One region of the Micromonospora sp. NPDC000121 genome, then DNA from elsewhere that is predicted to be linked to it. Evidence: riboswitches for the same ligand, from Rfam matches in the RefSeq annotation. Region 1 holds a riboswitch; the other holds the start of a gene.
The links. A riboswitch is a leader RNA that binds a small molecule or an ion and turns the genes downstream of it on or off. The one in region 1 is predicted to bind ZMP and ZTP.

Region 1 (14,067 bases):
CGGCACGGGTGGTCCCACTCCGGGCAGTCGCACTCCGGGGTGATCTCGCCCAGCCCGGGCAGCAGCCGCACCCCGGCCAGGTCCGCCAGGTCGCGCGGCAGCTGCCCCGCCAGCAGCGCCGCCTGGTGCCCGGCCCGGGCGGCCACCTCGCCGGCCAACAGGACCCAGTCGTCGGCGTCCAGCGGCGTGATGCGCACCCGCGTGGCGTACGCCTGCTCGGTGTCGCCGTCGTGCACGACGGCGGCGAGCCGGCCGGGGCTGACGGTGATCGGGCCGACGTGCCCGGCGGCGGCCAGCCGGCGTCCCGCGCGCAGCGGCGCGGCGTCGAGGGCGTCGGCCTCCCACGCCCGGTTCCACGCCGAGCCCCACCAGGTGCGGGGCCGGCGGGCCCGGCCGGGCGGGAACGCGGTGAAGCCGCGCGGGGTCATCGGTCGCCTCCGAGGGTGACGAGTTCGGCCAGTTCGGTGTCGCTGAGCGCGGCCAGGGCGGCCGGTCCGGCGTCGAGGACGGCCTCGGCGAGTTCCCGCTTGCCGGCGAGCAGCGCGGCGATGCGGTCCTCGACGGTGCCCTCGGCGATGAGCCGGTGCACCTGCACGGGCCGGGTCTGCCCGATCCGGTACGCCCGGTCGGTGGCCTGGTCCTCCACAGCCGGGTTCCACCAGCGGTCGTAGTGCACGACGTGGTCGGCGCGGGTGAGGTTCAGCCCGGTGCCGGCGGCGCGCAGCGACAGCAGGAACACCGGGGCCTCGCCGGCGTCGAAGCGGCGGACCAGGTCGTCGCGGGTGGCGACGGGCAGCCCGCCGTGCAGCAGCAGCGCGCCGACGCCCCGGTCGGTCAGGTGCCGGTGCAGCAGCCGGGCCATCGCCACGTACTGGGTGAACACGAGCACCGCGGAGCCGGCGGGCAGGATCGTGTCGAGCAGCTCGTCGAGCAGGTCGAGTTTGCCGGAGCGGCCGGCCAGCGGTGGCGCGGTCTGGCGCAGGTACTGGGCGGGGTGGTTGCAGATCTGCTTCAGCGCGGTGAGCAGCTTGACCACCAGCCCGTGCCGGGCGAAGCCGTCGGTGCCGGCGATCAGGTCGAGCAGTTCGGTGACGCACGCCTGGTAGAGGGCTGCCTGTTCGGCGGTGAGCGCGACGGGCAGGTCGGTCTCGGTCTTGCCGGGCAGCTCCGGGGCGACGCCGGGGTCGCTCTTGCGGCGGCGCAGCAGGAACGGCCCGACGAGCCGGGCCAGGTCCCGCCCGGCGTCGGGGTCGCGGTCGGTCTGCACCGGCCTGACCCAGCGGGCGCGGAACTCGCTCAGGGTGCCGAGCAGCCCGGGGGTCGTCCAGTCCAGGATCGCCCACAGGTCGGTCAGGTCGTTCTCCACGGGCGTGCCGGTCAGGGCGACCCGGGCGGCGGCGGGGATCGCGCGCAGCGCCGTCGCGGTCTCCGAGTGCGGGTTCTTCACGTGCTGTGCCTCGTCGGCGACGAGCAGCGGCCACCGCCGGGCGGCCAGCCGGGTCGCGTCGCGGCGCAGGGTTGCCCAGGTGGTGAGGACGAACCCGCCCTCGAGGTCGTCGAGGTGGCGGTCGGGGCCGTGGAAGCGGCGTACGGGGGTGTCGGGGGCGAAGCGCCGGATCTCCCGCTCCCAGTTGCCGAGCAGCGACGCGGGACACAGCACCAGGGTCGGGCCGGCGGTGGCGGGGTCGCCCTGCCGGTGCAGGTGCAGGGCGATGAGGGTGACGGTCTTGCCCAGCCCCATGTCGTCGGCGAGGCAGCCGCCGAGGCCGAGCGCGGTCAGCCGGGCCAGCCAGCGCAGCCCGTGCCGCTGGTAGTCGCGCAGGGTCGCGGTCAGCCCGGCCGGTGCGGGCACCGGATCAGCGGTCCCGCCGTCGGCGAGGCGCCGCGCGGCGTCGGCCAGCCAGCCCTCGGTGGTCACGTCGACGCGTTCGCCGTCGACGTGCGTGGCGCCGGTCAGCGCGGCGCGCAGCGCGGGCATCGCGGCCAGCGTCGCGGCGTGCGGGTCGCGGGCGCGGCGGGCCAGCTCCGGGGGCACCAGCACCCACCGCTCGCGCAGCCGCACCACCGGCCGGTGCGCGTCGGCGAGCCGGGCCAGCTCGGCCGGGGTGAGCGGCGCGCCGTGCAGGCTCAGCCGCCAGTGCAGCGACAGGTCGCCGGGCTCGGCGAGCAGCCCGGGCCCGCCGGCGCGGCGGGTCGGGGAGCGCAGCACGGCCGAGGCGGTGAGGTCGCGGTCGAGCCCCGCCGGCCAGTGCACGTCGATCCCGTCGGCGGCGAGGCGGGCGGCCGCGCCGCCGGCCAGGTCGACGACGTGGGCGTCGGTCAGCGCCAACGCGTCCGGCACGGCCGCCTCCAGCAGCCCGGCCAGGGGCGGCCACACCCGCGCGGCGTGTCGCAGGGCCAGCAGCGCGGCGTCGCGGGACCCGGGCGGGAACCCGGGGACCGTGGCGTGCCACAGCGCGGCGGCGTCGGTGAGCAGCCCCGGCGTGGCGGCACGGTGCACCTGCGCCACGAGCCGCCACGGTTCGTCGGGGGTGTCGAGGTGTTCCAGGCGCAGCGACAGCCGTACGGCCGCGTCGGCGTGGGCGGCGACCCGGGCGGCCCAGTCGCGCAGCCGCCCGACGGGGGTGGGCGTCGGCGCGGCCCACGCCCCGGAGGCGCCGTCGGCGCGGGGCAGGGTGTCGGCGACGGCGTCGAGGAAGTCGCGCAGCAGCCGCGCCGGGTCGGGCAGCCAGGTGGGGGTGCGCCCGGGCACCGGCGTCGCGCGCGCGGTGGCGGGCATCGCGGCGGCGAGCCGCGCCTGCCGGGCCTCGTCGTCGGCGGTGAGCGGCCCGACGCGCCAGGTGTCGTGCCCGGCGGCGGTGACCGCGGGCAGCAGCAGGCCGCGGGCGGCCAGGTGCAGGGCCTCCCGGGTGGCGGCGGCCCAGAACGCGGCCGCCGGGTCCGTGGCCGGCGCGGCGAGCAGCAGCGGTACGCCGGCCGCCAGCGACGCCCGCCGCGCGGACACCGGGGTGGGGTGGCCGTGCGGGGGCGTCGCCAGGGTCACCCGGGTGGGTTCGCCGAGCCCGTCGGGCGGTGGACGGCCGTCGGGCGACCAGACGAGCAGCGTCCCGGCGCGGGGCGGGTCGGCGGGGGTGAACGTGACGGCGTGGGAGCCGATCGTCACGGGCGTCCTTCCGGGTGCGGGTCGGCGGTCAGGTCCTCGGCACGGCGCAGGTCGTCGCCGGCCTGGTCGCGTTCGGTGGGGGTGAGCGGCACCGCCGTGGTGGCGGCGCCGGTCACCGGCTGAGCCTGCGGTAGCGGGCCACCGCGAGGGGCAGGAACACGGCGACCAGCAGCAGCGGCCAGGCGACGGCGAGGCCGACGGCGTGCTGCGCGGCGAACGACTCGCCGCCCCAGCCGGGGTTGCCGAACAGTTCCCGGCAGGCCGCGACGGTCGCGGACAGCGGGTTCCACTGCGCGATCGCCGCGAGCGGGCCGGGCATGGTGTCGGGGGCGACGAACGCGTTGGAGGTGAACCCGACCGGCCAGACCAGGATCTGCAGCACCACCACCGACTCGGGCTTGCGCAGCACCAGCGCCAGGTAGATGCCGACCCAGATCAGCGCGAAGCGCAGCAGCAGGAGCAGCCCGACGGCGGCCAGGGCCGCCGGCGCGCCGGCGCGCCACTGCCAGCCGACGGCGACGCCGCAGGCCAGCATGACGGCCAGGCCGGCGGCGGAGTGCAGCAGGTCGGCGGCGGCCCGACCGGTGAGCACCGCGGAGGGCGCCATCGGCAGGGAACGGAACCGGTCGGTGACGCCGCGGGCGGTGTCGGTGGCCACGGCCGCGTACGTCGACTCGATGCCGAAGGCCATCGTCATGGCGAACATGCCGGGCAGCAGGAACTCGCGGTAGTCGCCGCCGCCGGGCACGCTCATCGCGCCGCCGAAGAGGTAGCCGAACATCAGCACCATCAGCACGGGGAATAGCAGCCCGACGATCGCCTGGGCGGGTTGCCGGACCCAGTGCGCCAGCGCGCGGCCGGTGAGCGTGACGCCGTCGGCGACGGCCCAGCGCAGGCGGTGCGGCAGCGGGTGGACGGTCGCGTTCACGCGGTCACCTTCTCCTCGGGGCGGGCGGTGGGGGAGTCGTCGCCGGTCAGCTTCAGGAACACCTCGTCGAGGGTGGGGCGGCGCACGGCGATGTCGGCGGCGGTCAGGCCGGCGTCCTCGAGCGCACGCAGCACGGCGGCCAGCGCGGCGACGCGCCCGGTGACGGGCACGCTGACCCGCAGGGCCGCCGGGTCGACGTCGGGCCTCGCCGCGACGGCGGCGCCGACGGCCCGCGCCGCCCGGTCCAGCTCGTCGGCGCGGGCCAGCACCACGTCGATCCGGTCGCCGCCGAGCGCGGCCTTCAGCTCGTCCGGGGTGCCGTCGGCGATCACCCGGCCGGCGTCGACGACCCGGACGCTGTCGGCGAGCTGGTCGGCCTCCTCGAGGTACTGGGTGGTCAGCAGCACGGTGGTGCCGCCGGCGACGAGGCCCCGCACCGCGTCCCACACCTGGGCCCGGGCGCGCGGGTCGAGGCCGGTGGTGGGCTCGTCGAGGAAGAGCACCGGCGGGTCGAGGAGCAGGCTGGCCGCGAGGTCGAGGCGGCGGCGCATCCCGCCGGAGTACGTGCCGGCGGGCCGGTCGGCGGCGTCGGTCAGGTCGAAGCGGGCGAGCAGCTCGGTGGCCCGGGCACGGGCCCGCGCGCCGCCGAGGTGGTGCAGCCGGCCGAAGAGCAGCAGGTTCTGCCGGCCGCTGAGCACCTCGTCGACGGCGGCGTGCTGACCGACCAGCCCGATGCGGGCGCGGACCCGGTCGGGGTGGCGCCGCACGTCGGCGCCGGCCACCCGGGCCGTGCCGGCGTCGGGCCGCAGCAGGGTGCTCAGCACCCGCACCGCGGTGGTCTTGCCCGCGCCGTTGCGCCCGAGCAGCCCGCAGACCGTGCCGGCGGGCACCGTCAGGTCGAGGCCGGCGAGGGCCTCGGTGGCGCCGTAGCGCTTGCGTAGTCCCTCGGCCTCGATGGCCGGTCCGTCCCGGTGCATCCGCGCCCCCGCCCCTCGTCGTCGTACGCCGTACCGTACACCATACGGTACGGCGCACGGTAGAGTTCCGGCATGACGACCGAGTACAGCGGCACCGGCGACCCGGCGCGCAGCCTCGCCCTGCTCTGGCGCACCCGCGAGCGCGCCAGCCGCAAGGGCCGCCCCGACCTGTCGGTGGACCGGATCGTCCGCGCCGCCATCGAGGTCGCCGACGCCGACGGGCTGGCCGCCCTGTCCATGCGCCGCGTCGCCGAACGCCTCGGCGTCGGCACCATGTCCCTCTACACGTACGTCCCCGGCAAGGGCGAACTGCTCGACGTCATGCTCGACACCGTCTACGGCGAGACCGCCCGCCCCGACGACGTGCCCGGCGGCTGGCGCGGCCGCCTGGCACACATCGCCCGCGAGACCTGGGCGCTCTACCTGCGCCACCCCTGGCTGCTCCAGGTCGCCACCACCCGCCCCCCGCTCGGCCCCAACGTCATCGCCCGCTACGAGTACGAGCTGCGCGCCGTCGACGGCATCGGCCTGACCGACCTGGAGATGGACGCCGTCATCACCCTCGTCTCCGGGTACGTCCACGGGGCCGTGCGCAGCGCCGTGGAGGCCGCCCAGGCCGCCGCGCACACCGGCATGACCGAGCAACAGTGGTGGCAGGCCCACGCCCCCTACCTGGAGAAGGCCCTCGACCCGCGCCGCTACCCCCTCGCGGCGCGCGTCGGCACCGCCGCCGGCCAGGAGTACCAGGCCGCCGGCGACCCCGCCCGCGCCTTCGAGTTCGGCCTGGCCCGCATCCTCGACGGCGTCGAGGTGCTCGTGGCGGCCCGCCCGGGCGCCGCCACCTCCGGCGACGACGGATAACCTTGCCGGCATGACGATGCGGCCCATCAGGATCATCGGCGACCCCGTGCTGCGCACCCCGAGCGAGCCGGTGACCAGCTTCGACGCCGAACTACGCGCCCTGGTCACCGACCTGATGGACACCCTGCTCGGCGCCCCCGGCCGCGCCGGCGTCGCCGCGCCCCAGATCGGCGTCAACGCGCAGGTGTTCGTCTACGACGCCGACGGCCACCGCGGCCACCTGGTCAACCCGACGCTGGAGCTGTCGGAGGAACTGCAGGACGACGACGAGGGCTGCCTGTCGATCCCCGGTCTCTACTTCCCGACCCCCCGGGCGATGCACGCCACCGCCCACGGCTTCGACCAGCACGGCGAGCAGCTGACGATCTCCGGCAGCGGGTTCCTCGCCCGGGCCCTGCAGCACGAGACCGACCACCTCGCCGGCCGCCTGTACGTCGACACGCTGCGCGGGGACACCCGCCGCCGGGCGCTGCGCGAGATGCGCGCCGGCCGCTTCGACTCGCCCAGCCGCCACGGCTGAACCGCCGCGCCCCGCCACCCGCAAACCGGCGCAGGGGCACGGCGACCCGCCGCCCGTGAACCGGCGCGGGCGCCGCGACCGGCCGGCCTCGGCGCGTACGCGAACGGCCGCCGGACCCCGACGGGGCCCGGCGGCCGGGACGTCACCCGCGGGGCTCACCCCCGCGCGCTGCGGCCGTCACTTCGGCGGGGGAGCCACCAGGCACACCGCCGGCGACGAGGCGTTGCCCGCGTCGTCCACGCCGACGATCAGCGCGTCGCCGCGCAGGGTCACCTTGTAGTCGATGTCGCCGGTGCCGTCCTTCACCCGCGACTGCGCACCCGGCGCCTGCACCAGCTTGATCTTCGTGCCGGCCGGGAACGGCCCGAACCGCACGCTCGGGTCCGCCGCGTCACCGATGAACACCTCCACCGCCGTGTCCACCACGTCCGTCGACGTCAGCTCGTAGAACCCGTCCGGGTTGTACGAGCCGGGGATGTTGTCCCCGCTGGGGTTGTTCGTCGGCACGCACGCCGTCGCCGGCGGCGTGGTGTCCACCACCCGCATCACGGCGGTGTCGCTGCCGGTGTTGCCGGCCGCGTCGGTGGCCGTGCACGTCACCGTCGTCGCGCCCAGCGGGAACGTGGAGCCGGGCGGCGGCACGCACGTCGGGGTCAGCGGACCGTCGACGTTGTCGGTCGCCGTCGCCGGGTAGTCGATGACCGCGCCGGCCGGGCTGGTCGCCTCCACCGTCCGGTCGTCGACGACCACGGTCGGCGGGGTGACGTCGTTGACCCGCACGCGGATCTGCTGCGTGAACGCCGGCCCGCCGGATAGGCCGTTGAGCAGGAAGTCCACCGTGCAGGTCAGCTCGGCGCCCTGCGCGGCGTCCGCCGCCACCGTGATCGTCTCGGCGAACGGCACGTCGGTGCCCGACTGCTGCGTCCGCGACGCCGCGTCGAAGCCCACCGACAGGCCCGCGTCGCACGACGTCACGGTCGGGGTGACCGTGACGTCCAGGTCCCGCAGGCCCGCCAGGATCGCGGCGGTGACCGTGTCGGGGGAGCTGCCCACCAGTTGCCCGCCGGTGGCCGACACCGCCGCCGTGGCCTGCCCGGTCGCGTCCAGGCCGCCACCGCCGCCGCTGACGTTGACCGCCAGCAGCCGCGCCTCGTCGGCCTGCAACGCCGCCGTCGCCTGGGCCAGGGTGCGCCCGTTGCTCGGGTCGTGGCTCGGCGCGTCACCCACCAGCACCACGATCCGGCTGCTGCCCGACCGGTAGCCGATCGCCCCCTCGGACACCTCGACCAGCGCGTTCACCCACGCCTCCGGGGTGTCCCCGCCGCCGCCGGCGGCCAGCCCGTTCACCGCGTTCTGCAGGGCCGTCGCGTCGTCGGTCAGGTCCTGGCGCACCCGGAACAGCTCCACGCCGTCCCCGGTGTCCCGGTAGGAGGCCACCGCGAACTGCGCCGACGGCTGCGCCGCGCGCACGTCGGTGATGACCTGCTGCAGGTTGGTCCGTACGTTGGCGATCGCCCCGCCCATGCTGCCGGTCGTGTCGACCAGCAGCACCACGTCGGGCTTCGGCGGGATCGGCGGAGTGGACACCACCTTGCTGACGCCGATCGAGGTGCCGGGGTCGGCGTCGCGGTCCACGAGGACCGGGTTCACCCCGGGCGCCGCCGCCGCGGGCGTCGCCAGCGCGGTCACCACCGCCGTCACGCCGGCGAGCAGGCTCACCGTCCGTGTTCGCCGCCAGGGCACTGCTGCTGCTGCCATGCGTTGCTCCTTCAGCTCCGCCGCGCGTCGCACGCGACCTCTGCCGGGAGACGCTAGGGCCGGGACGGGCCCCCGCCGGTCCGACACCAGCACCGCTCAGCGTCGGGTTCCCGACCCCGATCGACGGCCGCACATGCAGGTGAAAGGGTTCTCACGTCGGCCCTCGGCCGGTCGTCCGGGCCCGGCCGCCGGACGGTCGCGCCGCACGCGCCACCCGGTGCGAACGCCCGACCGCGCGGCCCGTGGTCGCCGGACGCACGGCTCGACGGTCCCGGCCACCGGTTCAGCGCCGTCACCGCCCGCAGGCGGTCAACGCGTACTCCCCGTAGTCGGCGACCCGGGTGAAGCCCAGCCGCTCGTAGAGCCGCACGGCCGGCCCGTTGTCCGCCTTCACGTTCAGCGTGACGTGCGTGACGCTGGTCAGCAGCCGCCCGCACAGCGCGGCCACCGCCGCCGCGGCCAGCCCGCGCCCGCGGGCCCGGGGATGGGTGGTCACGTTGCCCAACGCCGCCACCCGGTACGCCGGTGAGAACACGTGCACCCCGGCGACGGCCAGCACCTCGGCGCCCTCGCGGATGCCCACGTACTGGCCGGTGTCCAGCATCCGCGGGTCGAACCAGTTGCCGGGGTAGGCGTCCGCGTACAGCCGGTGCAGCGCCGGCAGGTCCGCGGCGCCCAGCACCACCCCGGCGGGCGGGGTCGCGGCCAGCCGGGCCGGGTCGGTCAGCGCCATCTTGTAATGCGGACCGGACGGCTCCACCCGGTACGCCCCGGCCAGCGCCGCCTCCAGGCCGGGGGACAGGTGCGCCCACAGCCGGGCCGGCAGCACCGGCGCCAGTTCCCGCAACAGCGCCGCCATGTGCGCGACCCGCGGCGGTGGCGCGAACGCCAGCAGGGCGGGCGGGTCGGCCCCGTGGTACAGCAACGCCACCTCCTCGCCCCGGCGGAACCAGGAGGTGTACGGCCAGAAGAAGTCGTCCAGGTCGCCCAACTGGTAGGCGTGCAGCACCGGGTCGCGCCCCAGCAGCTCGGCGAGGACGGCCCGGTCGTGTTCGGCGCGTACCGGCATCCGCTGATGATCACACATGTGGCCGGCGGGCCCACCGCCGGCGCGCGCGAGCCGCGTGGGCCGGGCCGGCGCGGTGGCGCGGGTCAGCAGCCCGTGGGTGGCGTGGCCGGGAGGTTCTCGTCCGCCCAGCGGGCCAGCGCGTCGAGGGCCGGCACCAGCGCGGCGCCCCGCTCGGTCAGCTCGTAGCTCACCCCCAGCGGCGGGCCCTGCCGCACCGTCCGGCTGACCAGCCCGACCCGGACCAGCTCGCCCAGCCGGTCGGACAGGACGGACTCGCTGATCCCGGGCAGGGCGCGGGCCAGCTCGGCGAACCCGGCCGGACCGTCGGCGAGGGTGCCCAGGAGCATGCCGTTCCACCGCTTGCCGAGGAACGCGAAGGCCCGGGTGATGCCCCCCTGGCACGCCCGGCGCGCGCCGTCGACCTCCCGTTCGACCGTCATGGCCCCAGGATACGGCGGTGACCGACGGAACATGGAACTACTAAAAAGCTAGCTGCTACTGTCACCGTAGCCATCCAGTCCCGTCGCATGGAGATACCCCGATGACCGATGTGTTCTCGCCCCTGATCACCCTGGACCCCGAGGCCCAGGCGCTGCTGTTCACCGACGCCCGGACCGCCAACACCTTCACCGACGAGCCGGTCACCGAGGAGCAGCTCCGGGCGATCGTCGAACTCGCCAAGTTCCCGCCCACCGCGGTCAACGCCCAGCCCCTGCGCATCCTCTTCGTCGGCCCCGGCGACGCCCGCACCCGACTGGTCGCCCACATGAACGGGGGCAACCAGGACAAGACCCGCACCGCGCCCATGGTCGCCGTGCTCGCCGCCGACACCGACTTCCACGAGTTCCTGCCGCAGGTGTTCCCGATCCTGCCGCAGCTGCGCGACGACCTCGCCGGCAACCTTGAGGCCCGCGAGCAGATGGCCCGCTTCAACGCCACCCTGCAGATCGGCTACTTCCTCCTCGCCGTCCGCGCCGCCGGCCTCGCCGCCGGCCCCATGGGGGGCTTCGACGCCGCCGGCGTCGACCGGGAGTTCTTCACCGACTCCACCTGGAAGAGCCTGCTCGTGGTCAACATCGGCCGGCCCGGCGAGAACGCCTGGTTCCCGCGCCTGCCCCGCCTCGACTACACCGACATCGTCCGGCACGCCTGACACCCGTCGGCACCGAACAAACCGACCGACACCGAGGCCGGCCGTCGCCGCCGCGAAAGCCGTCAGGCCGCGGCACCGACGGCCGGCCTCACACCCGGGACAGCCATCACACACCGAGGCCGGCCTCGACGCCGGCAAGCCGTCAGGTCAACGCCACCCACTGGTCATAGCCGAGCTTGCCCACCAGCGCCAACACCACCACCAACAGCACGATCCGCACAAAGCCGGAGCCACGCCGCAACGCCATCCGCGCCCCGAGCGCGGCCCCGGCGATGTTGCACACCGCCATCGCCGCCCCCAGCAACCACCACACGTGCCCGGACGCCGCGAACACCACCAACGCCCCCAGGTTCGTCCCCGCATTCACGATCTTCGCCATCGCCGAACCGTGCACGAAGTCCGCGCCCACCAACGCGGTGAACGCCAACACCAGGAACGTCCCTGTGCCCGGCCCGATCAACCCGTCGTACAGGGCGATCCCCACACCCGCCACCGCCACCACCACGGCCACCCGCCGCCGCGTACGCCGCTCCGGCTGCGCCACCACCCCCAACCGGGGACGCAGCACCACGAACACCGCCACCGACACCAGCACCACCAACACCACCGGCCGGTACGCCGACGCCGGCACCGCCCCCGCCAACGCCGCACCCAACCCGGCGCAACACACCGCCAACCCCGCCGACGGCCCCGCCACCGCCCAGTCGATCTTCGTACGCCGCGCGTACGTCACCGCCGCCGTCGCCGTACCCGCGATCGCCGCCAGCTTGTTCGTCCCCAACGCCGACGCCACCGGCATCCCCGGCGCCGCCACCATCAACGCCGGCAACAGCAACAACCCACCACCGCCCACCACGGCATCGACCCAACCGGCCATGGCGGCCGCAGCGAGCAGAGTAGTCAGCGACAGAGGCTCCACGGGCCGCCATTCTTCCCACCACCGGCCGCCCCACGAGACCACCTGTGGCCAGCCTCACCAGCACAAACCCCCACCGACCCGCACCGCCTCACCGACCCCGCCGCCGACGCAACCACACACCCACCGCGCCCAACGCCACGAACAGCACCATCGAACACAGGAGAACCTTCAACACCCGGCAACCCTCCCACGGCCACGTAGGGTGCAAACGTGCGCCTGGCCACCTTCAACCTGCTGCACGGCCGGTCCCTCACCGACGGCCTCGTCGACCCCGACCGGCTCACCGCCGCCGTCACCGCCCTCGACGCCGACGTCCTCGCCCTCCAGGAAGTCGACCGCGACCAGAGCCGCAGCGGCAAACTCGACCTCACCGCCATCGCCGCCCGCGCCCTCGGCGCCGACGAACACCGCTTCGCCGCCGCCGTCGTCGGCACCCCCGGCGAACAGTTCCGCCCCCTGCGCCACGACGACGACGGACACGGCGAACCCTGCTACGGCGTCGGCCTCGTCACCCGCCACCGCGTCCGCAGCTGGCAGGTCACCCGCCTGCGCCCCGCCCCCGTACGCTCACCCGTCTACGTCCCCGGACCCGGCGGCGGACTCACCCTCCTGCACGACGAACCCCGCGTCGTCCTCGCCGCCGTCCTCGACACCCCCCACGGCACCGTCACCGTCGCCGCCACCCACCTGTCCTTCGTCCCCGGCTGGAACGCCCACCAACTCCGCCAGACCGTCCGCGCCCTCCGCACCCTGCCCGCGCCCCGCATCCTCCTCGGCGACCTCAACCTCCCCGCCGGCCCCGCCCGACTCCTCACCGGCTGGCGCCCCCTCGGCCGCCGCCCCACCTACCCCGCCGGGCAACCCCGCGTGCAACTCGACCACATCCTCGCCGACCGCCACGACATCGACCGACTCCCACCCGTCACCGCCGTACACACCCCCCTGTCCGCCATCTCCGACCACCGCCCCCTCCTGGTCGACCTCGGCTAAGCACCTGTGGCAAGCTGAACCCGACGCGACTGGCGGCCAGGGGATGGCAACAACCATCGGGGAGCTCCACGAGCAGAGGTCGACCGCCTGGGCCTCCGCCTGAAGGAGCAGCATGCCCACCGCCCGACTCCTGCCCGGCGCCCCCGTCGCCGAGCGCATCCTCACCGACGTCGCCGCCGGCGTCACCGCCCTGCGCGCCGCCGGCACCACCCCCAGCCTCGCCACCATCCTCGTCGGCGACGACGACGCCAGCGCCGGCTACATCCGCATCAAACAGCGCCAAGCCGCCGAACTCGGCTTCGACTCACCCCACGTCCACCTGCCCGCCACCGCCACCCAGGCCGACCTGCACCGCGTCATCGCCGACTTCAACACCGCACCCGACGTCCACGGCCTGCTCATCCAGCACCCCATCCCCGCCCACCTCGACTACGACCGGGCCCTGCAGACCATGGACCCCGACCTCGACGTCGACGGCATGCACCCGCTCAACATGGGACGACTCGCCCTCGGCCTACCCGGCCCGCTGCCCTGCACCCCCGCCGGCATCGAAGCCCTGCTCGCCTTCCACGACATCCCCGTCGCCGGCCGCGACGTCGTCATCCTCGGCCGCGGCGCCACCCTCGGCCGCCCCCTCGCCCTGCTGCTCACCCAGAAACGCCCCACCGCCAACGCCGCCGTCACCGTCGTCCACACCGGCGTGCCCGACTGGGCCACCCACACCCGCCGCGCCGACATCCTCATCGCCGCCGCCGGCGTCCCCGGCATCATCCAGCCCGAACACGTCCGCCCCGGCGCCACCGTCATCGGCGGCGGCGTCCGCTACGAAGGCCGCCGCCTGCTGCCCGACGTCGACGAGACCTGCGCCGACGTCGCCGGCGCCATCACCCCCCGCGTCGGGGGAGTAGGCCCCACCACCGTCGCCATGCTCTTCCGCAACGCCCTCGACGCCGCCCGCCGCGCCACCGGCCACGCCTGACCCCACCCCCGTGCCGGCGACGCCCCTCGCGCGGCGGGGCGTCGCCGGCACGGGACACGCCTACCGGCGGCCACCAACCCCGCCGCCGCCACGAGACCGACCCCCGCCATCCGCCGACCCCGCCGCGCCATCGCCCACGCCGTCAACGGCCGGGCCGAAGCGCTCACCGCCCCACGATCCGCTCCACCGTCGACCACCACCCCGGCAGGAACGCCAACACCTCGTCCGCCCGCCGCCGACGATCCGCCGCCGACGACACCCCCAGATCCGCCACCGCCGCCTCGAACGACGGCGCCAACTCCACCCCACGCTCCGGCGCGTCCACCGCCAGCACCGCATGACACCGCGCGTACGTCGCCACGATCCAGAACATCGCCTCCCGGTGCCTCCCCGCCGCCACCAGCGCCGCACTGCCGTCCACCGCCACCGGCCGCGCCGCCGGCGTGATGTCCGCACTGAAGAAGAACGGCGTCCGCGCCACCTGCGCCGCCACGTCGAACGTGCGCGCCAACCCCGCCAGATGCTCCGACACCCGACCCGCCGACACCCCACCACCGTCCAACAGGTCCAGCACCGCCGCATACCGGTCCACCAGGCCGTACGCCGCCAGCACCTCCCGCGCCACCACGTACCGCCGCCGCACCGTCGGCTCCACCAACCCCGCCACCAGCGGCAACACCGCCGTCAACGACGTCGGGAACAACCACCCCGTCACCTGCTCGTGCAACGCCCCCGAGCCGTCCACGCCCC
Region 2 (14,067 bases), on a different contig from region 1:
CCACGGCCAGCTCGCTCGGCGCGACCTCGTCGGCCGTACGCCCGCTCGGGAAGGTGATGTGGGCGGTGCGCACCCACTCGGGCGCCCCCGCCGGGAGCCGCTTCTGGTAGAAGGCGTCGCCCCGGTTGTCCTGCCGGGTGCCGATCTTCGCCCCCTCGAAGACGCCGCGCGGCCACCGCTCCAACATGGTCGGCCGGTCCCGCAGGGCGCGCAGGATGCCGTCGCCGACAGCGAGGAAGTAGCGCACCACGTCCAGCTTGGTCAGCCCCAGCTCGGGGAAGTAGGGCTTGTCGGGGCTGGAGACGCGGACCAGCCGCTCCCCCACCTTGATCTCCTCGGCCGGCGTCGCCACGCCTGACACCGTAACCCGGTTGGCCGGTCGGCACCGTCGCGCAGCGCCGCGCCCACCCGGTCCGGCGCCGGGGCCAGGCGCCGTCGCCGGCCCCGGGCGCGAGGTCGCACGAGCACCGTCGCCTCGACGACCACCGCCAGCGGCTCCACGACCGGCCCGCCGACGGTGCGCCGGACGTGCCGCTCACGTGCGGCGGCTGCCGGGCGCAGTCTCAGGCGATCAGCGCGATGCCCACGGCCATCAGCGGCAGACCGACGAACAGGAAGATCCCGATCCCGGTGAGCACCCGCCCCTCGCCGGCGGCCTCGCGCTCGGGCGCCGCGCCGAAGGTGGCCCGCGCCCCCATCATGCCGATTCGGCTCAGGGTGAGGTCACCGGTGACCCCGAGCAGCCCGCCGACCACCACGAGGGCGATGCCGAAGCGGTAGACGAAGTCGCCGCCGCCCAGGGCGACCCAGACCCCGGCGGCGGCCGCGACCACGACGAGCGCGATCACGAACAGCACCAACGCTTCCCGCAGTCCCCTGACGACCGTCATCGGCGGCTCCATCCCGTACGACCAGGATGGACATTCTGCCGGTCGACGGCCGTCCGCGCTGCCCCGTGCTTCGGGCGTACGCGAGGTGGCCGGGCGGCCCCTGTCCGGCCGCCCGGCCACCGCCGGCGGAACTCAGCTCATCTCCTCCTGCAGGCGCGACATGAGCATCTTCTTGCCCTGCTCACCCGCCTTGCGGTTGTTCTCCTGCATCTTCCGGAACCAGGTGGCCAGTTCCGTGTCACCCCGCGAATCCGCGTCGGCGATGTACGTGTCCAGCTTCCAGATGTGCTGCAACGACATCTGCAGAACGTGGATCAGGTCGTAGTTCTGATCCTTGACCGGGCTGATCTGTTCCTTGGTCATGGTCGCCACGGGCGTACCTCCCCATCTCGCTCTCGCTGTTCGGTGGCAGCAGCGCTTACCCGGCCTGGTCCCGTTCACGCCCGACGCCGGGGCTACCATCCCGGGGCGAAGGGGGGCGTTCGTGCGCGGACGAACGGGGTACGCGTCGCTGGCTTTGGTGCTCGTCGCCGCCGGCTGCGCGGGCGAGTCCCCGCCGCCCGCCGCCGCCGACGTCACCGGTGTCTGGTGCGGCCCGGAACGGGACGTGCTCACCCTCGACGCCGCCGGTGGGTTCACCGTCACCGACATCTCCACCCCGCTGATCGACGAGGTCCTGCACGACGAGGACTTCGTGCCGGGCTACCGGCGGAAGACCGAATACGGGGGCGCGGTGCCACGGCACGGCGCCGGCCGGTGGCGCGGCTCGGTGGACCGCGGCGACCTGTTCCAGGCCCGCCGCGACCACGTCGTGCTCGACTGGGCGAGCTTCGAGTCGATCCAGGTGAGCGAGGAGCTGGAGCTGACGATCGCCGGGGAGGGCACGGGCCTGGTGCTCGGCGTCGAGCGCGTCGAGTCCGGCTTCACCACCCTCTTCGCCCGCTGCCCGACGGCCTGAGCGTCCCGCCGCCCGGGCGGGCGCGGGGGCGGTTATCCGGGGCGGGCCTCGGGTAGGGGTTGCCGCATGGCGGAACTGGCAGCGCTCTGGATCGTCCGGCACGGTGAGAGCACGGCGAACGTGGCGGCCACGGCGGCCGAGTCGTCCGGCGCGGAGCTGATCGACCTCACCCACCGGGACCCGGACGTGCCGCTGAGCCCGACCGGGGAGGAGCAGGCGCGGGCCACGGCGCGCTGGCTGGCCGGGCTGCCCGAGGCCCGCCGGCCGGACGTCGCGGTCGTGTCGCCGTACCTGCGGGCGGTGCGGACCGCCGAGCTGGCCCTGGCCGGCACCGGGATCCCGCTCACGTGCGACGAACGGCTGCGCGACCGGGAGCTGGGCATCCTGGACGGGCTGACCGGGCACGGGGCGCGCCGCCGGTATCCCGAGGAGGCGGCGCGTCGGGACCGGCTCGGCAAGTTCTACTACCGCCCGCCCGGCGGCGAGTCCTGGACGGACGTGGCGCTGCGGCTCCGCGCCCTCCTCGGCGACCTGCGCCGCGACCACGAGGGCCGGCGGGTGCTGCTGTTCGGCCACGACGCCCTGGTCTTCCTGACCCGTTACCTGGTGGAGGGGCTCACCGAGGCGGAGCTGATGGCGCTGACCCGGGAGCACGTCATCGCCAACTGCTCGATCACCGGCTGGTCCGCCGGGACCGATGGCCGGCTGGTCCCGGACGTGTTCAACGACGTCGGCCACCTGCGGGCGCAGGGCGCCCGGCCGACCAGGGAGGACGAGGTCCATGCCGAACCGGTCTGACACCCGGGTCATCACCCCCGGGCTGCTGCGGGACTGGGCGCTGCCGATGCCGACCGGGGGCAAGGAGGCCCGCGGCACGGTGCTGGTGGTCGGCGGCTCCCGGTTCACCCCCGGGGCGGTGCTGCTCGCCGGCGTGGCCGCGCTGCGGGCCGGGGCCGGGGTGCTCCAGCTCGCCGCCGCCGAGTCCACCGCCGCCGCGCTGAGCATCCAGGTGCCGGAGGCGCTGGTGGTGGACCTGCCCGAGACCGCCGACGGCGCCGTCGCCGGCCGGCCCGGCGACCGGCTGACGGACCTGGTGGCAGAGGCGGACGTGGTGGCCCTCGGCCCGGGGCTCAAGGACATCGACGAGACCGCGCGCCTGCTGCGCGTGGTGCTCGACGCGGCCGCCCGGGAGACGGCGCTGGTGCTCGACGCGTACGCCCTGGGGGCGCTCAGCCACGCCCCGGACCTGCTGGTCGGGTCCGGGCGGCCGGTGGTGCTGACCCCCAACGTCACCGAGGCGCGGCACCTGCTCGGCCGGGATCCCGGCGACGACCTGGACGCCGAGGCGATCGAGCTGGCCGGCCGGTACGACGCCGTGGTCTCGCTCTACGGCCACGTCGCCACGCCCGACGGACGGAGCTGGCGGGAGGAGAGCGGCGACGCCGGTCTCGGCACGTCCGGCAGCGGGGACGTCCGCGCCGGGCTGCTGGCCGGGCTGCTGTCCCGGGGCGCCGAGCCGGCGCAGGCCGCCTGCTGGGCGGCGTTCGCCCACGCGGTGAGCGGCCAGCGGCTGGTGCCGCGGTTCGGCCGGATCGGGTTCCTCGCCCGGGAGCTGCTCGACGAGATTCCCCACACCCTTGCCACCGTCTGACACTTCCTGTCTGTCCGAACGGGTGTGTGTAACGCCACACTCCGCTCCTACGCTGGTGGGTCGGAGGAGGGCGCCCCGCCACCTCCCGCCGGCCGCTCCCCGCCAGGGCGCGTGCCCGGCTGGAAACAGCCCCCTGGGAGTCTGTGTGAAGAACCTCCGTCGCAAGACACTGGCTGCCGCGTCCGCCGTGGCGCTCGGTGTGGGCCTCGCCGTCACCGGCGGGCTGGCCCCGGCGGCGTCGGCCGCCGGCCCGGACACCACGTTCCTGGTGCTCGCCCCGCAGGGTGCCAAGACCGACAGGGCGGCCGCCCGCGTGGCCGCCGCCAAGGGCACCGTGGTGGCCAGCTACGACCAGATCGGCGTGCTCGTCGTCCGCTCGACCAACCCCGACTTCGTCAGGGACGTGGCGGGGGCGGGCGTCGAGTCGGCCGCGCCCACCGCCGGCCTGGGCACCGCGCTCGAGGAGGGCGAGACCCTGGAGGTCTCCGCGGCCGCGGCGGCGCACGCGACCGCCGACCCGACCAAGGAGCCCCTCTTCGGCCAGCAGTGGGACATGCCGATGATCGACGTCCCGCAGGCCCACGCCGTCAACGCCGGCAGCGCCGACGTGGTGGTGGGCGTGCTCGACAGCGGCATCTCCTCCAGCCACCCCGACCTGAAGGACCAGATCGCCAAGGACAGGAGCGCGTCCTGCATCGGCGGTGTCGCGGACACCACCGAGGCGGCCTGGAACCCGACCGTCTCCGACCACGGCACCCACGTGGCCGGCACCATCGCCGCCGCCGTCAACGGCGTCGGCGTGACCGGTGTGGCGCCGGGTGTCAAGGTGGCCGCCGTCAAGGTGGTCAACGACGACCGGTACATCTACCCCGAGGCCGCGCTCTGCGGCTTCATGTGGGCGGCCGACCACGGCATGCAGGTCACCAACAACAGCTACTTCATCGACCCGTGGGAGCTGAACTGCCGCAACGACGCGCGCCAGCGCCCGGTGTGGCAGGCCGTGCAGCGGGCCATCCGCTACTCGCAGAGCAAGGGCGTGCTCCACGTCGCGTCGGCGGGCAACTCGAACTGGGACCTGGCGCACAAGAACTACAGCAGCGACCGGCCCAACGACGGCAGCTACCCGGACGAGTCCGGGGAGTTCAACAGCGCCTGCCTCGTCCTGCCGGGCGAGGCGCCGGGCGTGGTGACCGTCTCGGCGGTCGCCCCGACCGGCAAGAAGAGCTACTACTCCTCGTACGGCCTGGGCGTCGTGGACGTCACCGCGCCCGGCGGTGACACCCGGTTCCGCACCAACGGCGTCAGCCCGACCCCGACCGACGGCATCCTGTCGACCACCTTCGACCCGGCGACGAAGACCAACGGCTGGGGTTACAAGCAGGGCACGTCGATGTCGAGCCCGCACGCGGCCGGCGTGGCGGCGCTGGCCCTGTCGGCCCACCCCGGCATGGCGCCGGGCCAACTGGCGTCCTTCCTCGAGCGGACCGCCGAGTCGGTCCCCTGTGAGGAGGGCGTCTGGGAGCCGCGGCCGGGCTTCCCGGCCGTCTGCACCGGGGGCGAGCGCAACTCGTTCTACGGCGCGGGCATGGTCAACGCGTACAACGTGGTGAAGTGACAGCACGGCACGACCCGTGGTGGGGCCCGGCGGTGATCCGCCGGGCCCCACCCGTTTTCGCTGCTCACGGCGGGGGTACGGGAGGAGGCGTCCGACGAGCCGAGGAGGTCAACGGTGTCCACCGATGCCATCGTCCTGTTGAAAGAGGACCACAAGGAGATGCGCCGTCTGTTCAAGGCGTTCCAGGATGCCGAGGAGGGGCCGGCCGCGCAGCGCCAGAAGCTGGTGAGCCAGATCCTGGAGGCCCTCACGGTGCACACCTACCTGGAGAACGAGGTGATGTACCCGGAGGTCCGCAAGCTCCTGCCCGACCTGGAGGACGACATCCTCGAGTCGTACGAGGAGCACCACGTCGCCGACGTGCTCTGCGCCGAACTGTTCGCCATGGACGCCGACGACGAGCGCTTCAACGCCAAGACCACGGTGCTGATCGAGAACGTCCTGCACCACGTCGAGGAGGAGGAGCAGGAGTGGTTCCCCAAGGTGCGCGACGCGCTCGGCCGTAAGCAGCTCCAGGAGATCGGCGAGCGGATGATCGAGCTGCGCGCGGACGCGCCGCGCACGCCGGCCGCCCCGAAGGCGATCAAGAAGTCGCTCGACGCCGTGACGGCCTGAGCCGACCGACTCGGACGGGCCCCGGTGCGCCGGGGCCCGTCGTCACGCCGGGGGCGCGGGCAGGATCCGCCGCAGCGACGGCGGTACGGCCCGGGACCGCCACTCCCTCGGGTAGCCCACCGAGACCTCCTCGAACCGCACCCCGTCGTGCCAGGTGGTGCGGGGGATGTGCAGGTGGCCGTAGACCACCGCGGCGGCGTCGAAGCGCAGGTGCCAGTCGGCGGTGGCCTCGGTGCCGCACCACTGGGCGAAGATCGGATAGCGCAGGATCCGGGTCGGTTCGCGCAGCAGCGGCCAGTGGTTGACCAGCACGGTCGGCAGCCCCGGCTCCCGCGCGGCGAGCCGGCGGGCGGTCTCGGCGACCCGGGCGGCGGACCAGGCCGACCGGCTCGGGTACGGGTCGGGGTGCAGCAGGAACTCGTCGGTGCAGACGATCCCCGTCCGGTACGCCTCGGCCAGCGCCGCCTCCGGGGTGTCGAAACCCTCCGGGCGCCAGCTGTGGTCGTAGAGCAGGAACAGCGGCGCCACCAGCACCGGCCCGCCCGGCCCCCGCCACACCGGGTACGGATCCTCCGGGGTCAGCACGCCGAGGCGCCGGCACAGGTCGACGAGATGCTGGTAGCGCGCGACCCCGCGTAGCGTCACCGGGTCGGCCGGCGGGGTCCACAGCTCGTGGTTGCCCGGCGCCCAGACCACCCGCGCGAAGCGGTCGCCGAGCAGCCGGAGGGCCCACTCGACGTCGGCCACGGTGTCGCCGACGTCTCCGGCGACGATCAGCCAGTCGTCCGGCGACTCGGGGCGCAGCCCCTCCACCACCGCCCGGTTGCCCGGGTGCCCCACGTGCAGGTCGCTGATGGCGAGCAGGCTGCCGCCCCCGCCGTCCTCCCCCGCCATGACCACGATCCTATGCGCGGCCGGGGACGACCGCGAACCGCGCGGGCCGCACGCCGGTCGATGCACCACACCTCAGGTGCGGCGGTCCCCAGGTGGGCCGGGGTGCGCCCGGCCGACCCGGTAGGATCGGCGGCGGGCCGTGACTGGCGCGTGGGGATGGAGAACCATCGGGAAGCGGTCCCGTCATGAGGACGCATGCCGAGCGCCTGGGCCTTCCGCACGTCACTGGAGGTCGCATGTCGTCGCCGAACGCCGAATCCACCGCCTTCCGCAGCGCCCTCGAGGTGATCCGCGCCGTCGAGCCGCGGGTGGCCGACGCCATCGGCGCCGAGCTCGCCGACCAGCGTGAGTCGCTCAAGCTCATCGCCAGCGAGAACTACGCCTCCCCGGCCACCCTGCTGGCCATGGGCAACTGGTTCAGCGACAAGTACGCCGAGGGCACCGTCGGCCGCCGCTTCTACGCCGGCTGCCAGAACGTGGACACCGTCGAGGCACTCGCCGCCGAGCACGCCCGGGAGCTGTTCGGCGCGGCCCACGCGTACGTGCAGCCGCACTCCGGCATCGACGCCAACCTGGTCGCGTTCTGGGCGATCCTCGCCGACCGGGTGGAGTCCCCGGCGCTGAAGAAGGCCCAGGTGCGGCAGGTCAACGACCTCACCGAGGCGGACTGGTTCGCGCTGCGCCGGGAGCTGGGCAACCAGCGGATGCTCGGCATGTCCCTGGACGCCGGCGGCCACCTCACCCACGGGTTCCGGCCGAACATCTCCGGCAAGATGTTCGACCAGCGCAGCTACGGCACCGACCCGGCCACCGGGCTGGTCGACTACGACAGGGTCGCCGAGGCGGCCCGCGAGTTCAAGCCGCTGATCCTGGTCGCCGGCTACTCGGCGTACCCGCGGAAGGTCAACTTCCGGATCATGCGGGAGATCGCCGACTCCGTCGGGGCCACCTTCATGGTCGACATGGCGCACTTCGCCGGCCTGGTCGCCGGCAAGGTCTTCACCGGCGACTTCGACCCGGTGCCGCACGCGCACATCGTCACCACGACCACGCACAAGTCGCTGCGCGGCCCGCGCGGCGGCATGGTGCTCTGCCAGCCCGAGCTGGCCGACCAGGTCGACCGGGGCTGCCCGATGGTGCTCGGCGGCCCGCTGCCGCACGTGATGGCCGCCAAGGCCGTCGCCCTGGCCGAGGCCCGCCGCCCCGACTTCGCCGACTACGCCCAGCGGATCGTCGCCAACGCCCAGGCCCTCGCCGAGGGGCTGCTGCGCCGGGGCGGCAAGCTGGTCACCGGCGGCACCGACAACCACCTGGTGCTCATCGACGTCACCGGCTACGGGCTGACCGGCCGGCAGGCCGAGCAGGCGCTGCTCGACTCGGGCATCGTCACCAACCGCAACTCCGTCCCGCAGGACCCGAACGGCGCCTGGTACACCTCCGGCATCCGCATCGGCACCCCGGCGCTGACCACCCGGGGGCTGGGCCCGGCGCAGATGGACGAGACGGCCGAGCTGATCCACACCGTGCTCAGCCAGACCCGGCCGGGCGCGAACCCGGACGGCACCCCGTCGAAGGCCAAGTACGTCCTCGACCCGGCCGTCGCCGACCGGGTCGGCAAGCAGGCCAGCGACCTGCTCACGGGCTTCCCGCTCTACCCGGCCGTCGACCTCGGCTGAGTCCTGCCCCACCACGACGCCCCCGCCCGGCCCCGCCGCGCGGGGGCGTCCCCGTCCCGCTCTCGTCCCCGCCGGGCGTGCGGGGCCGGGAGCGTCAGCGGGGGTGGGTGCGGTGGCGGCGGGCGCGCAGGCGGTGCAGGACGTCGGTGCCGCCCCGGCCGAAGTGGTCGTGCAGCGCGCGGTAGTCCGCGTACAGCTCGTCGTAGGCGGCCGCCCGGGCCGGGTCGGGGTGCCAGGTCTCGCGCCGGGCGGCGCCCATCGCCGCCGAGGCGGCCGGCACGTCCGGGTACGCCCCGGCGGCCACCGCCGCATGGATCGCCGCGCCCAGCGCCGCCGGGTGCGCGGAGTCGACCACGTGCAGCGGCCGGCCGATGACGTCGGCGTAGATCCGCAGCAGCAGCCGGTTGCTGGTGAGCCCGCCGGCCACGGTCAGCTCGTCGACGGCCACTCCGGCGGCGGTGAACGCGTCGACCACCGTCCGGGCGCCGAACGCGGTGGCCTCCAGCAGCGCCCGCCAGATCTCCTCGGGCCGGGTGGCCAGGGTCAGCCCGACCAGCACCCCGCTCAGCTCGTGGTCCATGAGCACCGACCGGTTGCCGCTGTGCCAGTCCAGCGCCAGCAGCCCGTGCCCGCCCACCGGCTGCTCGGCGGCGAGGGCGTCCAGCAGCTCGTACGGGCTCAGCCCGCGGCGGCGCGCCTCGTCGGCGTACTCGGCGGGCAGGCCGGTGCGCACGTACCAGGCGAAGATGTCCCCGACCCCGCTCTGCCCCGCCTCGTAGCCCCAGGAACCGGTCGTGACGCCCCCGTCGACCACGCCGCAGACCCCGGGCACCTCGTGGTACGCCGTCGCGTTCATGATCAGGCAGGTGGAGGTGCCGAGGACGGCGAGCATCCGGCCCGGCTCGACCGCGCGGGCCGCCGCCGCGGTGACGTGCGCGTCGATGGACCCGACCGCGACGGCGGTGCCCACCGGCAGCCCGGTCCACCGGGCCGCCTCGGCGGTCAACCCGCCCGCCCGGGCGCCCAGCGGCGCGAGCGGGCCGTCGATCCGGGGCAGCAGCCCGTCGAGGCGGGGGTGCACGGCGCGCAGGAACTCCGCCGACGGGTACCGCCCGTCCTGCCGCAGCCCCTTGAAGCCGGCGGCGGAGACGTTGCGGGTCTCCCGGCCGCAGAGCTGCCAGACCAGCCAGTCCGCCGTCTCGACGAAGCGCTCCGCCCGGTCGAAGACCGCCGGGTCCTCCTCCAGCACCTCCAGCGCCTTGGCGAGCTGCCACTCGGCGGAGACCCGGCCGCCGTAGCGGGGCAGCCAGGTCTCGCCGCGCGCGGCGGCGACGTCGGTGATCCGGGCGGCCTGCCGCTGGGCCGCGTGGTGCTTCCACAGCTTCGGGTACGCGTGCGGCCGGCCGGCCAGCTCCGGCAGCTCGCAGAGCGGGGTGCCGTCGGCGCGGGTGGGCAGCATCGTGCAGGAGGTGGCGTCGATGCCGATGCCGCGCACGTCCTCGGGGCGTACGCCGGCGGCCCGCAGCGCGGCGGGCACCGCCGCCCGGAGCACCTCGCGGTGGTCGTCCGGGTGCTGCAACGCCCAGTCCGGCGGCAGCGGCGTCCCGTCGGGCAGCCGCTCGGTGATCGCCCCGTGCCGGTACGCGTGCACGGCCTCGCCGCGCACGGTGCCGTCGGCGACGTCCACCACGACCGCCCGGCCGGAGAGGGTGCCGAAGTCGACCCCGACGACGTGCCGGGGCGCCCCGACTGCCGGCTGCGCCACCGCTCCTCCTCGCGCCGCGACGCTCCGGCGCCCGGGCGGGGCGGCCGGTCAGCGGCGACGGGAGGCAACGCTACCGCAGTCATTGATCCGAATGTGTGAATGACCGTAGTCTCGGCACCCCCTCCACCCACGCGTCACCCCACGAATGAGGAGCCGACGATGAGCGAGAACCTGCCCCCCTGCTGTGGCGCTGCGACCGGCCGGCCACCGACCGGACTCAGTCGCCGTACGCTGCTGCGCGGCACCGCGTGGACCACCGGCGCCCTCGCCGTCGGTGGGGTCGTCGGGCTGCCCGGCACCGCCCACGCGGCGCCGGTGATCTACAACCCGTTCGCCGGCTACCCCATCACCGGCACCTGGCAGGACCACCTGAACTACGGGTCGCTCGGCGGGATCGACTTCGGGATGGGGGTCGGCACCGCGTTGCCGGCGTGCGGCGCCGGCACGATCCAGAACATCCCCTACAACGGGACGGGCGGGCACACCGTCACGATCCACCACGCGGACGGGTACCGCAGCCAGTACATGCACCTGTCACAGTTCCTGCTGGCCAACGGGACCGCGGTCGGCGCCGGGACGGTCGTGGGGCGGTCGGGCGGCGCCGTGGGCGCCCCCGGGTCGGGCAGCTCCACCGGCCCGCACCTGCACTGGCACATGATCAACCCGAGCGGGGTACGCATCAACCCGCTGACCTACATCAGCCAGAACCCGGGCGGCGGCCTGCCCAAGACGACCACCGAGTACGACGGCATCCCCGGTCCGGTCTGCTACCAGCGGATGCAGAACTGGCTGCGGATCACCGCCGGCTACACGGGCCCGATCGACGGCGTCCCGGGGCCGAACACGTACGCCGCGCTCCAGCGGGCGATGCGCGCCTACGGCTACACCGGCCCCATCGACGGCGTGCCGGGGCCGAACACGTGGAAGGCGGTGCAGCGGCTCGCCTCGGGCTGGGGCTACACCGGGCCGATCGACGGGGTGATGGGGCCGAACTCGTGGCGGGGCTTCGCCCGCTTCCTCAACCAGGACCAGTGGGACTGACCGTCGACCCCCGGCCGCCGTGTCCGGCGGTCCAGGCATCAGCTTGCCGGACCGCCGGGGCGGAACGGGCTGCTGGATCAGGCGACGGGCCGCTTCAGGTGGTAGCGGTGCACCTCGGTGCTGCCCTGGATGTTGTTCACGTCCTCGGCGGCGGAGACCAGCTCCCAGCCCTCCCGGCCGGCCCGGTTGAGGTGCGCGATCGCGGTGTCGCCGTACGCGGTGATGTCCCGGCGCGTCCCGTCGGGGCCGTACCAGATGAAGCTGACATGGAAGTTGCGGCCCTGCCCCTGATAGCGGCGGACCAGCAACGCGTACTCCCAGGCGATCATGACGTCCATTATGGGTGTCCATCGAGGACGGCGGAATACGGGCAGTCGCGCTTTGCCGTGCGGTGAACGCGGTGTGTCAGCACCGAGACGCCTGGGCGTGGCCGTCGACTGTGGACGGCCACCCCCACCCGAGGGCGTTCAACCCACCCGCAGCGGTCCGCCGGCGGATTCCCCGGCGGCCAGCTCGGCCCGCGTGGGCGGGTCGGCCCCCCGCCGGCGGCAGGTCCAGGCGGCGACGTCGGCGGCGCGGCGGAGCGCGGCGGCGACGTCGTCCCGGCCGGCCGCCGCGAGCGCCCCGCGGCGCGCCGCGCCGAGCAGGCCGAGGTCGTTGAGCGCGGCCAGCAGGCCCGCCATGAACGCGTCACCGGCCCCGACCGTGTCCACCACCTCCACCGGCCGGGCGTCCACCCGCGCCTCGCCGCACCGGGTGGCCCCCCACGCCCCGCCGCGGCCCCGGGTGACCACCACCAGGCGAGCGCCCAGGTCCAGCCACTCCCGCCCGACCTGCTCGTGCCCGCGCCCCGGATGGAGCCAGGCCAGGTCCTCGTCGCTGACCTTGACGATGTCGCTGGCCGCCACCAGGTCCTCGACCCGGCTCCGGGCCGCCGACCGGTCCCCCATCAGCGACGGCCGGCAGTTCGGGTCGTAACTGATCATCGTGGTGGCCCGTCGGGCGTGCACCAGCGCCCGCACGTCGTCGGCGCCGGGTGGCAGGACCGCGCCCAGCGACCCGGTGTGCAGGCAGTCGGCGTGGACGCCGGCGCCGGTCAGGGCCGCCCGCGGAAAGGACCGCCACGCGATGCGGAAGTCGTACCCCGCCTGACCGTCCGCGTCCACGTGCGTGCGGGCCACGCTGGTGCTCGGCAGGTCCGGCACCGAGGCGGGGTCGAGGCGCACGCCGTTGTCGGCCAGGTGGGCGCGGAGCAACCGCCCGTGCGCGTCGTCGCCGAGCTGGGTCAGCAGGGTCGTGGGCAGGCCGAGGCGGGCGAGGGCCACGGCGACGTTCGCCGGGCTGCCCCCGGGGTGGGCGACGGCCTCCCCCGGTGGCTCCTCGATCAGATCCACCAGGGCCTCGCCGACAACGATGATCACAGTCTTCCTTTCCCGAGGCTGCGCCGAGCCCCGGCCATGTGCGGAGCGGCCCTCAGGCCGCCGTCCGGCCCGGGGTCTCCTCGAGGGTGGTCGCGCCCGTCATGATCGCCACCGCCTCCGGCATCGTGTGCGACGCCGGCGTCACCACGCCCGCGCAGCGACCCAGTCGCTGGATGTGGATGCGGTCGGCGACCTCGAACACGTGCGGCATGTTGTGGCTGATGAGGATGACCGGCAGCCCTCGCGACCGGACCTCCTCGATCATCCGGAGCACCTGCTGGGATTCCTTGACGCCGAGGGCGGCGGTCGGCTCGTCGAGCACGATCACCTTGCTGCCGAAGGCCGCGGCGCGCGCCACCGAGACCGCCTGGCGCTGCCCGCCGGAGAGCGTCTCGACCGCCTGTCCCACGTTCTGCAGGGTGCCGATGCCGAGGTCGGCGAGGGCCTGGGCGGCCTCGCGCCGCATGCCCTTCTGGTCGAGCATCCGGAAGATCGAGCCGAGGGGGCCGCGCCGGCGCTTCTCCCGGCCGAGGAAGAGGTTGGTCGCGATGTCCAGCGCCGGCGCGACGGCAAGCGTCTGGTAGACCGTCTCGATGCCGGCGTCCCGGGCGTCCTGCGGCCGCTTGAACTGGGCGGGCCTGCCCTCCAGGAACAGTTCCCCGGCATCCGGGATCAGCGCGCCGGTCAGGCACTTGATCAGCGTCGACTTGCCCGCGCCGTTGTCGCCGATGACGGCCAGCACCTCGCCGGGATAGAGGTCGAGATCGACCCCGTCGAGACCGACGACCCTGCCGAACGTCTTGACCAGACCTCGCGCCGACAGCACCGGCGTGCGCCGCCGCGGGCCGGCCGCGCCGGTCCGCCCGTCGGGGGTGTGCGTGGTGGCGGTCATGCCCTCACCTTCCTGATCCACTGGTCGACGGCCACGGCGAGGATCACCAGCAGGCCCACGGCGAGGACGCGGTACTGGTCGTCGACCCCGGCCAGCGACAGTCCGCTGCGGAAGAACCCGACGATCAACGCGCCGAGCAGGGTCCCGAGCACCGCGCCCCGCCCGCCGAACAGGCTGGTGCCACCGATGACCACGGCGGTGATGCTCTCCAGGTTCGCGTCGGTGATGGCGTTGGGGCTGGCCGCGCCGGCCCGACCGATGAGGATCCAGGCGGTGAGGCCGTAGATCGCGCCGGCGACGAGGTAGACGCTCAGCAGGACCCGGTCGACCCGGATGCCGGCGAGCCGCGCCGCCTCCTTGTCGTCGCCCACGGCGTAGACGTGCCGGCCCCAGGCCGTCCTGGCCAGCGCGTACCCGACCACCAGGTAGAGCAGCACCACCGCGACGACACCGGCGGTGATCCGGAACGGTCCCACCGGGAAGGACTCCCCGGTCCAGCTCAGCACCGGCGGAAGGTCGGTGGCCTGCACGCTCTGCCCGCCGGAGTAGAGCAGCCCGACGGCGGTGAAGACGCTGAGCGTGCCGAGCGTGACGATGAAGGGTGGCAGCTTCAGCCGGGTCACGAGCGCCCCGTTGAGCGTTCCCGCCG

Region 2: linked by a shared signal. The riboswitch ahead of ACFY23_RS26630 (glycine hydroxymethyltransferase) and the one ahead of ACFY23_RS22225 (tetrahydrofolate dehydrogenase/cyclohydrolase catalytic domain-containing protein) in region 1 are both predicted to bind ZMP and ZTP.

The regions. Positions count from the first base shown of each region.
Region 1 is NZ_JBIAZP010000008.1:48,597-62,663, forward strand. It holds gene ACFY23_RS22165 (SWIM zinc finger family protein) at 1-428, opposite strand, end outside; gene ACFY23_RS22170 (DEAD/DEAH box helicase) at 425-3,163, opposite strand; gene ACFY23_RS22175 (ABC transporter permease) at 3,276-4,091, opposite strand; gene ACFY23_RS22180 (ATP-binding cassette domain-containing protein) at 4,088-5,068, opposite strand; gene ACFY23_RS22185 (TetR/AcrR family transcriptional regulator) at 5,141-5,929, shown strand; gene def (peptide deformylase) at 5,940-6,449, shown strand; gene ACFY23_RS22195 (VWA domain-containing protein) at 6,627-8,207, opposite strand; gene ACFY23_RS22200 (GNAT family N-acetyltransferase) at 8,500-9,276, opposite strand; gene ACFY23_RS22205 (helix-turn-helix domain-containing protein) at 9,360-9,716, opposite strand; gene ACFY23_RS22210 (malonic semialdehyde reductase) at 9,818-10,429, shown strand; gene ACFY23_RS22215 (TSUP family transporter) at 10,572-11,348, opposite strand; gene ACFY23_RS22220 (endonuclease/exonuclease/phosphatase family protein) at 11,559-12,338, shown strand; ZMP/ZTP riboswitch at 12,354-12,438, shown strand; gene ACFY23_RS22225 (tetrahydrofolate dehydrogenase/cyclohydrolase catalytic domain-containing protein) at 12,451-13,317, shown strand; gene ACFY23_RS22230 (hypothetical protein) at 13,481-14,067, opposite strand, start outside.
Region 2 is NZ_JBIAZP010000011.1:201,362-215,428, reverse strand. It holds gene ACFY23_RS26675 (DNA primase small subunit domain-containing protein) at 1-352, opposite strand, end outside; gene ACFY23_RS26670 (hypothetical protein) at 564-890, opposite strand; gene ACFY23_RS26665 (hypothetical protein) at 1,023-1,253, opposite strand; gene ACFY23_RS26660 (hypothetical protein) at 1,375-1,848, shown strand; gene ACFY23_RS26655 (histidine phosphatase family protein) at 1,915-2,646, shown strand; gene ACFY23_RS26650 (NAD(P)H-hydrate dehydratase) at 2,630-3,499, shown strand; gene ACFY23_RS26645 (S8 family serine peptidase) at 3,645-5,114, shown strand; gene ACFY23_RS26640 (hemerythrin domain-containing protein) at 5,229-5,729, shown strand; gene ACFY23_RS26635 (metallophosphoesterase) at 5,772-6,623, opposite strand; ZMP/ZTP riboswitch at 6,753-6,842, shown strand; gene ACFY23_RS26630 (glycine hydroxymethyltransferase) at 6,860-8,299, shown strand; gene araB (ribulokinase) at 8,394-10,064, opposite strand; gene ACFY23_RS26620 (peptidoglycan DD-metalloendopeptidase family protein) at 10,224-11,105, shown strand; gene ACFY23_RS26615 (hypothetical protein) at 11,183-11,443, opposite strand; gene ACFY23_RS26610 (carbohydrate kinase) at 11,573-12,526, opposite strand; gene ACFY23_RS26605 (ATP-binding cassette domain-containing protein) at 12,579-13,418, opposite strand; gene ACFY23_RS26600 (ABC transporter permease) at 13,415-14,067, opposite strand, start outside.